2 regions of the Streptomyces sp. NPDC048521 genome follow, and region 2 is predicted to be linked to the other one. Evidence: riboswitches for the same ligand, from Rfam matches in the RefSeq annotation. Region 2 holds a riboswitch; the other holds the start of a gene.
The links. A riboswitch is a leader RNA that binds a small molecule or an ion and turns the genes downstream of it on or off. The one in region 2 is predicted to bind ZMP and ZTP.
Positions count from the first base shown of each region.

Region 1: linked by a shared signal. The riboswitch ahead of ACGFRF_RS39080 (bifunctional 5,10-methylenetetrahydrofolate dehydrogenase/5,10-methenyltetrahydrofolate cyclohydrolase) and the one ahead of ACGFRF_RS13495 (glycine hydroxymethyltransferase) in region 2 are both predicted to bind ZMP and ZTP.

Region 1 is NZ_JBICWR010000029.1:59,045-64,370, forward strand. It holds gene ACGFRF_RS39060 (MBL fold metallo-hydrolase) at 1-437, opposite strand, end outside; gene ACGFRF_RS39065 (S-(hydroxymethyl)mycothiol dehydrogenase) at 437-1,525, opposite strand; gene ACGFRF_RS39070 (hypothetical protein) at 1,959-2,261, opposite strand; gene ACGFRF_RS39075 (nuclear transport factor 2 family protein) at 2,433-2,798, shown strand; ZMP/ZTP riboswitch at 3,099-3,179, shown strand; gene ACGFRF_RS39080 (bifunctional 5,10-methylenetetrahydrofolate dehydrogenase/5,10-methenyltetrahydrofolate cyclohydrolase) at 3,206-4,054, shown strand; gene ACGFRF_RS39085 (CU044_5270 family protein) at 4,058-5,038, opposite strand.
Region 2 is NZ_JBICWR010000004.1:563,022-568,347, reverse strand. It holds gene ACGFRF_RS13505 (hypothetical protein) at 1-289, shown strand, start outside; gene ACGFRF_RS13500 (hypothetical protein) at 401-1,141, shown strand; gene ACGFRF_RS13495 (glycine hydroxymethyltransferase) at 1,166-2,617, opposite strand; ZMP/ZTP riboswitch at 2,650-2,740, opposite strand; gene rocD (ornithine--oxo-acid transaminase) at 2,833-4,038, shown strand; gene ACGFRF_RS13485 (glutathionylspermidine synthase family protein) at 4,035-5,219, opposite strand; gene ACGFRF_RS13480 (hypothetical protein) at 5,234-5,326, opposite strand, start outside.

The DNA of each region.
Region 1 (5,326 bases), on a different contig from region 2:
CCGGTGAAGACGGTGCCGAGGCCGGGGTCGTACAGGCAGACGGCGCCCGGGGCGTGTCCCGGGGTGTGCAGGACGGTCAGGTCGGCGCCGGCGGTCTCGAGGACCTGGCCGTCGGCGAGGTGCCGGTCGGGGTCGCGGTCAGGGTGGGTCTGCTTCCACAGCGGCAGGTCGTCGGGGTGCAGCCAGATGACGGCACCGGTGAGGTCGGCGAGCGCGGGGGCGGCGTCGATGTGGTCGTTGTGGGCGTGGGTGCACACGATGGCGGTCAGCCGGCGGTCCGCCACGGCTTCCGCGATGACCTCGGCGTCGTGCGCGGCGTCGATGACGATCACCTCGCGTTCGTCACCGACGATCCACACGTTGTTCTCGACGTCCCAGGTGCCGCCGTCGAGGGTGAACTGGCCCGAGGTGACGAGTCGTTCGATGCGCGTGGTCATCACAGCACCACCACCGAGCGCAGCACGTCACCGTGGTGCATCCGCTCGAAGGCCTTCTCCACCTCGTCGAGCTGGATGGTCTCGGAGACGAACGCGTCGAGCGGCAGGCGGCCTTGCAGATGCAGGTCGATGAGCATGGGGAAGTCGCGGGAGGGCAGGCAGTCGCCGTACCAGGAGGACTTCAGGGCGCCGCCGCGGCCGAAGACGTCCAGCAGCGGCAGGTCGAGCTTCATCTCCGGGGTGGGGACGCCGACGAGGACGACGGTGCCGGCGAGGTCGCGGGCGTAGAAGGCCTGCTTGTAGGTCTCGGGCCGGCCGACGGCCTCGATGACGACGTCGGCGCCGAAGCCGCCGGTCAGCTCGCGGATCGCCTCGACCGGGTCGGTCTGCCGGGAGTTGACGGTGTGGGTGGCGCCCAGGGTGCGGGCCTTGTCCAGCTTCCGGTCGTCGATGTCGACGGCGATGATCTTCGCCGCGCCGGCCAGGTACGACCCGGCGATGGCCGCGTCACCGACGCCGCCGCAGCCGATGACGGCGACCGAGTCGCCCCGGCCGACGCCTCCGGTGTTGATCGCGGCACCGATGCCGGCCATCACCCCGCAGCCCAGCAGTCCGGCGACCGCCGGGGAGACGGCCGGATCGACCTTGGTGCACTGCCCGGCGGCGACCAGCGTCTTCTCGGCGAACGCGCCGATGCCGAGCGCCGGGGAGAGTTCCTGCCCGGTGGCGGCGAGGGTCATCTTCTGCTCGGCGTTGTGCGTGTTGAAGCAGTACCAGGGCCGGCCGCGCAGGCAGGCCCGGCAGTTGCCGCACACGGCACGCCAGTTCAGGACGACGAAGTCACCGGGTGCCACGTCGGTGACGCCGTCGCCGACCGACTCCACGACACCGGCGGCCTCGTGGCCGAGGAGGAAGGGGAAGTCGTCGGAGATGCCGCCCTGCTTGTAGTGCAGATCGGTGTGACAGACGCCGCAGGCCTGGACGCGTACGACGGCTTCACCGGGGCCGGGGTCCGGTACCACGATCGTCTCGACTCGTACGGGCTCGTCCTTGCCCGGTGCGATCACGCCGCGAACTTCCTGCGCCATGGCCTGGCCCCTTCCTTCGATTGCCTTCCCTGCCGACCCTACGCGCGACCGATGGCCGGCGGGACGGACCACGAGGGTGATCGTGGATCTTTCCGGCCGCCGACGGCGGTGGGCTCGCGCCCGGGACGATGCGGACACCCGCCCGTCACCCGCGTCGGCAACCCTGCGGGTCCATGCACCTGGGCCGTACGTCCCGGTCGTGTCGCACCTGCCGAATCTGGTGGGAAGTCGACCGGATCCACGTCATCGGCCGGTATTCGCCACGGCCGGTGCACCCCCGCCGTCCCGCCGGTGTTCGCCGAGGCCCTGGACGGTGTCCTCGATCCGGTCGGCACCGCAGCTGACCCGGCGGCGTGACGGCCGGCGCGACGCCACGGCCCGGCAGGGGTGAGGGCCGCCCCGGCCGGGACGGCCCTGGTGCCCAGGTGCGGGATCAGTGGACGGCGGGCAGCAGACCCAGCACGGGCGCGGCGGGGGCGACGAGCTGCTCCAGCTGGTTCAGCTGGTTCAGCTCGTCGAGGTGTTTCACCGCCCCCAGCTGCTGGGAGACCCGCGGGACCCGGTTCTTCTCCTGCGCGGGGATGCCACTGGCGGTGAGCGAGTCCAGCGTGGTCATCGCGCCCGGCTTGCCGACGAGCGGTACGCCGGCGTCGGTGGCGCTCGCCGACGGTACGGCGAGGCCTGCGACCCCGGCGGCCAGACCGACGGCGGCGGCGATGCGTCGTGTTGAGATCATGTCTTCAGCAACGGCGGCGGGCCCCGGCCGGACACGGGCGGCGGCCCTCGCTCACCCGTGAGGTGGAGCGCGCCGCCTGCGCTTGCCGAGGCCGCTGTGCCGGAGGAGTCTCGAAGGTGGGGCCGAGCGGCCCGTTCCTCCTCGGGCCGCGGGCGCCTGAAGGAGGTCACCATGGGCACCGCGACAGGCTCCGCCTTCGACGTCGAGACACTGCGCCGGGGCATCGAAGGAAACACCGGAAACACCCTGCTGTCGCTCTACGCCGACGACGCGGAGATCCGCATCGTCGACCACAACAACCAGCCGAGCCACCCCACCGTCCTGCACGGCCGGGGCCAGATCGCCGAGTTGCTGGACGACGTCTACAGCCGCGACATGACACACAAACTGGAGCAGTGTGTGGTGCAGGGCGACCACGCCGCCTTCAGCGAATCCTGCCAGTACGGAGACGGCACCCGGGTGCTCGCCGAGTCGATGGTCTCGTTGCGTGACGGCAAGATCGCCGAACAGCTGATCATCCAGGCCTGGGACGAGTAGGAACACCCGGACATGGCAGGCGGCTCCAAGAAGATCGCGAGGGTCCAGGTCAGCACCCGGCTGACCTGGACCTTCTCCGCGAGGGGGGTGGTGGGCCGGGACCGTCGGGCGCGCCTTCGGCGGCGCGAACCGGCTTCCGCGGCGAGTCTGCCGGTGGCCGCCGCTGTCCTCGGGGCGGTGCTGAGAGCGGCGCGCCCGCGCCCCGCACTGCCGCGCGCGCTGCGCGGACGGCGTGCCCGCCCGCGGTGAGTCGGCCGACGCCGGACCGGCGGATCGCCTCGTACACACCCCGTTACGCTGTACCCGGGCCGTGACTGGCGCTGAGGTGGAGAACCACCGGGGAGCGGCCCGTGGTGGTTGCCGCGCGCCTGGGCGAGGAGAGTCGATCCAGCTCAGGAGTGTGCAGCATGACCCAGGCCCGTCTCATGGACGGCACCGCCCTCGCCCGCCGCATCGTCGAGGACACCGCGAAGAAGGCCGCGGACCTCACCGGACGGACGGGTACCGCGCCGTGTCTGGCGACCGTGCTGGTCGGCGAGGACCCGGCGTCCGTGACGTACGTGCGCATGAAGCAGAACCGCTGCCGCAAGGCCGGCATCGAGTCGCGTCATGTGGCCCTGCCCGCCGCCACGACGACCGCCCAACTCGTCGGAACCCTGCGGGAGTTGTCGGCCGACCCAGGGGTGCACGGGATTCTGCTCCAGCACCCGGTGGGCGACCACGTCGACGAGCGGGCCGCGTTCGAGGCCATCGCGCCGGAGAAGGACGTCGACGGTGTCACCTTCGCCTCGTTCGCCACGATGAGCTTCGGCCTGCCGGGGTTCGTCTCGTGCACGCCCGGCGGCATCGTGCGGCTGCTCGACGAGTACGGCGTCGACCCGGCCGGGAAGCGGGCGGTGGTGGTGGGCCGCAGCGCGATCCTCGGCAAGCCGGTGGGCATGCTGCTGCTGGCCCGGGACGCGACCGTGACCTACTGTCACTCGCGCACCCGGGACCTGTCGGCGGCGGTCCGCGAGGCGGACGTCGTCGTCGCCGCCGTCGGCCGGCCGCGGCTGATCCGCGGGCAGGACATCAAGCCGGGCGCGGTCGTCATCGACGCCGGCTACAACCCCGGGAACGTCGGCGACGTCGACTTCGACTCGGCCGTGGAGCGGGCCTCGCTGATCACGCCGGTGCCGGGCGGCGTCGGTCCGATGACCATCGCCACGCTGCTGGAGCAGACCGTCGAGGCCGCCGCCCGGCAGCTCGGGGCGTAGGGGTCAGCGCATCCAGGCGCTGTACTCCATGACGTCACCGGCCTCCACCCCGTACTCGGGTTCGGCCTGGGTGAACGTGGTCTCCAGGCCGAGGACGGCACCGGTACGCGGGTCGAGGATCAGCATCCGCCGGCCGCCGCCGCCCTCGCCCCCGTACACATAGGCCTGTCCCGGGCGGCCGAGCCGGTCCGTGACCTGTCCCAGGGGCCGCAGGCCCTCGGCGTCCGCGAGGACCCGCACCACTGCCGCGGACTCGCGGGCGCCGAGCATCCAGTGGTCCAGCACTACCGCTAGGGCGTCGAGCAGTTGGGGGGTGGTCAGGGAGTCGGTGCGGACGGTTTCGGCGAGGTAGGCGCGCAGGGCGGCCGGGGTGTGCGGCGGGGGCGCCTCCGGCGGGGCGTCGCTCCAGCTCGGCGGGTAGGTGGTCCGGCTGAGGACATGGCCGTCCGCCACCAGGCGCGGGTCGCCGCCTGCGTCGGTGAGGACCGGTCGGCCGGGGCGGCGCGGGTCGGTCGCCACGACCAGTTCGGTGTGGCTGTCGTCCGCCCGCCAGCGCACGACACGCTCCTCGGGGAGGGTGACCGGCGGTTTGCCCTCGGTCATGCCGAGGCTCCACGACTGCACATGGGTGCCCTTGCGCAGCCTCGGTGAGCCGCCTGCGGCGGCAGCGTCGGCCAGTTCGGCGAGCTGCGCCAGCGGTACGGGCGTGGAGTGGGCGCGGACGGTCAGCGGGCGGGGTGCGGCGAGGGCGGGCTGGGTGTTCGGTCCGCCGAGCAGCACGGTGAGGGCGGTCGCGAGGACGACACCGGTGGCGGCGAGGCCCCACAGCAGCCGGGCGCGCGGCGTACGGCGCGTCGGGCGGGGCCGGTGCAGCAGCCGGTCCAGCTGGCGTTCGGCACGGTGGTCCAGTGGGCCGTCGCCGAAGTACGGGCCGTCGGAGGGGACCGGGTTGGCGTGGCGGAGGAGGTCGAGTTCGTCAGGCATGTCGGTGGTCCTTGCGCAGGCATGCGTCGACAGGGGGTGCGGAGTACGGCGATCGCCGGCCGGAACCGTCCTCCCCGGCAACCGTCGGGGCGTCGGTGCGACCGGCATCCGCCGGCGTCCGGCCGTCGCCGGACGACTGCTCGGCCAGCGACACACCAGCCGACGCCACGGGCCGGACGCGGTGCGCGGGCAGCGACTCAGCCGACGCCGCCGCGGCCCGTACGCGGTGCTCCGGCAGCGAATCGGCCGACATCGGTACGGGCCGTACGCGGTGCTCCGGCAACGAGT
Region 2 (5,326 bases):
GTCGGCCGACGGGGCGACGGAGTACGCGCTGTGGTTCCCCCGGCCGCACCGGCTGGGCGTGCGGCTGGTGGACGCCGACGGGCACCGGTTCACGCGAGAGCAGCGGACGGCGGGGCCGACGCTGCTGTGGATGCGCTGGACCGGCACGGTGCAGGTGACGCTGCGCCTGGAGGGCGTGGCGTCGCAGGCGGAGGCGGTACGGATCGCACGATCCCTGGGCGGGGCGACCTCAGGGGCGGATTCGGGGGCGGGTGAGGGTTCGGCGGGGTCGAGAAGTTCCTCGGAATAGTGCGCGCGGGGTGGGAACCCCGGCGGCCCGGGCGGTGTACCAGAAGTGACACGCGGCTCGCGGACGGGCCGCACGGGTTCGGTGATCCGGGGGTGGCACATGGTGAGGTCGGTGAGGGGCAAGGGCGGTGAACTGGGCGTCTGTGCGGGATTGTTGGCGGCCCTCTTCGCGCTTGTGCTGTGGGGCGCGCCAGCCGCGACGGCGGGCGGCCCGACGAGCGTGCTGGTGGCCTCGCCGGAGAGCGGGCAGGCACGTGCGCTGTATTTCTCCGACAAGGACTACGACCGGCTGCGGGGGCTGCTCGGCCCGGAAAACACGGGCTCGCGGAGCACTCCGCCGGAGGCGGACCTGGCCGACGCCCGGCAGATCAACGTCACGTGGCTGGTGCACGACATATCGCCGTGGCGGGTGGACCGGGTCTTCACGGCGGACTCGCGGCCGCGGGACGTCTGGATCCACACGGCCACCCAGGTGCCGGCTTCCTTGAACGGCTACTGGCACCGCGCCGAGCATCCCGGTGAACTGCGCTCGCTGCTCGGGAGGTTGGGGGTGATGGGCCGTGTTCCCTCGTCCGGCACCGGCTATACGGGCATCTTCCCGGCGCCCTGGCAGTCGGGCACACCGAGCGCGGCCGCTGAGGCACCGGCCGCCGGCCGGGCCCGGGCCGACGGTTCCGGGGCAGAGGACTCGGGCGTGGGCACTGGCTGGTGGTGGGCGGTGCCGGGCGCGGCGGTCGGGGCGGTGCTGACGCTCGCCCTTGGGCCGGGCGGTGTGCTCATACGCCGCGCGGCGGCCCGGCGCAGTGCCGGGCCGCCGCGGGAGGAGCCTCGTCAGGAGCTGACCGATCTGTGAGCGGCCGGTGAGCCCCGGGACGCGTCAGCCGAGGTCGATCTCCGGGTAGAGCGGGAAGCCGGCCACGAGGTCGGTCGCCCGGCGGGAGATCTCGTCCGCGATCTTGGGGTCGAGGACGTGCTGGGCCTTGGAGGGGAGCCCCTTGCTGGTGGTGCCCGGTTCGGTGGTGGTGAGGACGCGGTCGATGAGGCCGGCGACCTCGTCCATCTCGGCGGTGCCGAGGCCACGCGTGGTCAGGGCGGGGGTGCCGATGCGGATGCCGGAGGTGTACCAGGCTCCGTTGGGGTCGGCGGGGATGGCGTTGCGGTTGGTGACGATGCCGGAGTCCAGCAGGGCGGCCTCGGCCTGGCGGCCGGTGAGACCGTAGGAGGTGGCGACATCGATCAGGTTGAGGTGGTTGTCCGTGCCGCCGGTGACCAGGGTGGCGCCCCGGCGCATCAGGCCCTCGGCGAGGGCGCGGGAGTTGTCGACGATGCGCTGGGCGTAGTCCTGGAAGGCGGGCTGCCGGGCCTCGGCGAGGGCGACGGCCTTGGCGGCCATGACGTGCGGGAGCGGGCCACCGAGGACCATCGGGCAGCCGCGGTCGACCTGGTCCTTGAGGGAGTCGTCGCACAGGACCATGCCGCCGCGCGGGCCCCGCAGCGACTTGTGGGTGGTGGTGGTGACGATCTGGGCGTGCGGGACCGGGTCGAAGTCGCCGGTGAGGACCTTGCCGGCGACGAGACCCGCGAAGTGGGCCATGTCGACCATCAGGGTCGCCCCGACCTCGTCGGCGATCTCGCGCATGATCCGGAAGTTCACGAGACGGGGGTAGGCCGAGTAGCCGGCGACGATGATCAGCGGCTTGAACTCGCGGGCCTGGGCGCGCAGGGCCTCGTAGTCGATGAGGCCGGTGGCCGGGTCGGTGCCGTAGGAACGCTGGTCGAACATCTTGCCGGAGATGTTCGGGCGGAAGCCGTGGGTGAGGTGACCGCCGGCGTCCAGGGACATGCCGAGCATGCGCTGGTTGCCGAAGGCCTGGCGCAGTTCGGCCCAGTCGGAGTCGGTCAGGTCGTTGACCTGGCGGACGCCGGTCTTCTCCAGGAAGGGGGCCTCGACACGGTCGGCGAGGACGGCCCAGAAGGCGACGAGGTTGGCGTCGATGCCGGAGTGCGGCTGGACGTAGGCGTGGCGGGCGCCGAAGAGTTCGCGGGCGTGTTCGGCGGCCAGGGACTCCACGGTGTCGACGTTGCGACAGCCGGCGTAGAAGCGGCGGCCGACGGTGCCCTCGGCGTACTTGTCGCTGAACCAGTTGCCCATCGCCAGGAGGGTGGCAGGAGAGGCGTAGTTCTCGGAGGCGATCAGCTTGAGCATCGCCCGCTGGTCGGTGACCTCCTGGCCGATGGCGTCGGCGACGCGCGGCTCGACGGCGCGGACGACGTCGAGGGCGGCACGGAAGGCGGTGGACTCGGTGGAGAGGGGCTGCTGCTCTGGCATGGGGACCTCCGGACGGTGTACGGGCAGCGTTCACGTTCGGCCCAGGCGCACGGCACTGTTTTCCCGCTCGGGCCGCTCCCCGATGGTCCGTCCCATCCCAGCGCGCCAGTCACGGCCCGCTCGTCAGCCTACCGGGCGCGCCGGTCGGGGCAGGTCCCGCGTCCACCATGCGAGCGAGCGTAAGAACGAGGTGACCGTCGCTTCCGGGAGGGGCCGTGACCACTGCTGAAGACCTGATCGCCGCCGCCGACGCGCACTGTGCGCCCACCTACGATCCGCTGCCGGTCGTGGTGGCCACGGCCGAGGGGGCCTGGCTGACGGATGTGGGGGGGCGCCGGTATCTGGATCTGCTGGCCGGGTATTCGGCGCTGAACTTCGGGCACGGCAACCGGCGGCTGGTCGAGGCGGCGAAGGCGCAGCTGGAGCGGGTGACGCTGACGTCCCGGGCCGTCCATCACGACCGGTTCGCGGCGTTCTGCACCGAGCTTGCGGAGCTGTGCGGGATGGAGATGGTGCTGCCGGTGAACACCGGCGTGGAGGCGGTGGAGAGCGCGGTGAAGACGGCGCGGAAGTGGGGGTACCGGGTGAAGGGGGTGCCCGCGGAGAAGGCGAGGATCGTGGTAGCGGGCGGGAACTTCCACGGGCGGACGACGACCGTGATCAGCTTCTCGACCGACCCGGAGGCGCGGGCGGACTTCGGGCCGTACACGCCGGGTTTCCAGATCGTGCCGTACGGGGACCTGGAGGCGATGCGGTCGGCGCTCACGGAGAACACCGTGGCGGTGCTGCTGGAGCCGATCCAGGGCGAGTCCGGGGTGATCGTGCCGCCGGCGGGCTATCTGGCGGGGGTGCGGGAGCTGACCCGCGAGCGGAACGTGCTGTTCGTCGCCGACGAGATCCAGTCGGGTCTCGGCCGGACGGGGCGGACCTTCGCCTGCGAGCACGAGGGGGTGGTGCCGGACATGTATGTGCTGGGCAAGGCGCTGGGCGGTGGGATCGTGCCGGTGTCGGCGGTGGTGTCGAGCGCACAGGTCCTCGGGGTGTTCCGGCCGGGTGAGCACGGGTCGACGTTCGGCGGGAACCCGCTGGCCTGTGCGGTGGCGCTGGAGGTGATCGCGATGCTGCGCACGGGCGAGTACCAGGCGCAGGCGGCCGAGCTGGGCGAACGGATGCACCGGGAGCTGGGAACGCTGCTCGCCACGGGTGCGGTGACGGCCGTGCGGGGGCGGGGACTGTGGGCGGGGGTGGACGTTCATCCCTCGCACGGCACCGGGCGGCAGGTGGCGCAGCGGCTGATGGACCGGGGTGTCCTGGTGAAGGAGACCCACGGCTCCACGATCCGCATCGCGCCGCCGCTGGTGATCAGGGAGGAGGACCTCGACCGGGGGCTCGCCCAGCTCTCGGCCGCGCTGGGCGGTTAGAGGATGACGTGCGGCAGGAAACGGGCGTACTCGTCGGTGATCAGGCCCGAGGACTCGCGGATGCCGAGGCCGGCGGACTCGTCGCGGACGACCCAGGCGCCGAGGACGACGTGATTGCCGTCGAAGGCGGGCAGCGGGGCGAGCTGCTGGTAGCAGCAGGGTTCGTCGCGGATCACCGCGGGTTCGCCGGGTGGGTGGACGGTGACGCCCTCGCCCTCGCGGCCGAGCAGGGGCTTGGCAACATAGCCGGGTGACTGTGCCAGCTCGCGGGGGCCGTCGAGGTGGGCGGGAAGGAGGTTGGGGTGGCCGGGGTACAGCTCCCAGAGGATCGCCAGCAGGGCCTTGTTGCTGAGCAGCATCTTCCAGGCGGGTTCGATCCACAGGGTGCTGCCGGTGCCGCCGCCGTTGTCGAGGGTGTCCAGGACGTGCCCGCCGAAGGCGTCGGTGGTGAGCCACTCCCAGGGATAGAGCTTGAAGAGGGCGCGGATGAAGCGGAGCTGGTTGTCGACGAAGCGGCCGGAGAGGGTGTCCCAGCCGATCTCCTCCATGGAGAGCCAGTCGGTGTCGAGGCCGGCCTGTTCGGCGGTCTCCTTCAGGTAGGCGACCGTCATCAGGTCCTCGCCGAGTTCGTCGGCCGAGGAGTGCGCGAAGTGCAGCGGGCTGCCGGGAGGCAGCAGGGCGGACTGCGCGCGCCAGGCGTCGACCAGGCGTTCGTGGAGAGAGTTCCACTGGTCGGCGCCGGGGAAGCGGTCCTCCATCCAGAACCACTGGGGCGAGGCGGCCTCGACCAGCGAGGTCGGGGTGTCGGCGTTGTACTCCAGCAGCTTGGCCGGGCCGGTGCCGTCGTAGCGGAGGTCGAAGCGGCCGTAGAGGGAGGGGAGTTCGGCGCGCCGGTGCCAGGCCTCGGTGACCGCGGCGGCCAGGCGCGGGTCGGTGATGCCGAGGTCGGCGAGGCGGTCCTGCGTCACGATGTGCTCGGCGGCCGCGAGGCACATGCGGTGCAGTTCCTCGACGGTCTCCTCCAGCGCCTCGACCTCCTCGAGGGTGAAGACGTAGTAGGCGCTCTCGTCCCAGTAGGGGCGCAGGGAGCCGTCGGGGTGACGGGTGAGCGGGTAGATGAGCCCCTGTTCCTCGACGGTCTGCTGCCAGCCGGGGCGGGGGGTGATCGTTCGGCGTTCCATGCGTCGGTGTCCGGTCAGCCGCCGGAGCCGCCCTTGCCGCCGCCGAAGCCGCCGCGGTGGACTCCGTCGTCGCCGTGGCTGCCGCCGGAGGAACCGCCGGAGCCCTT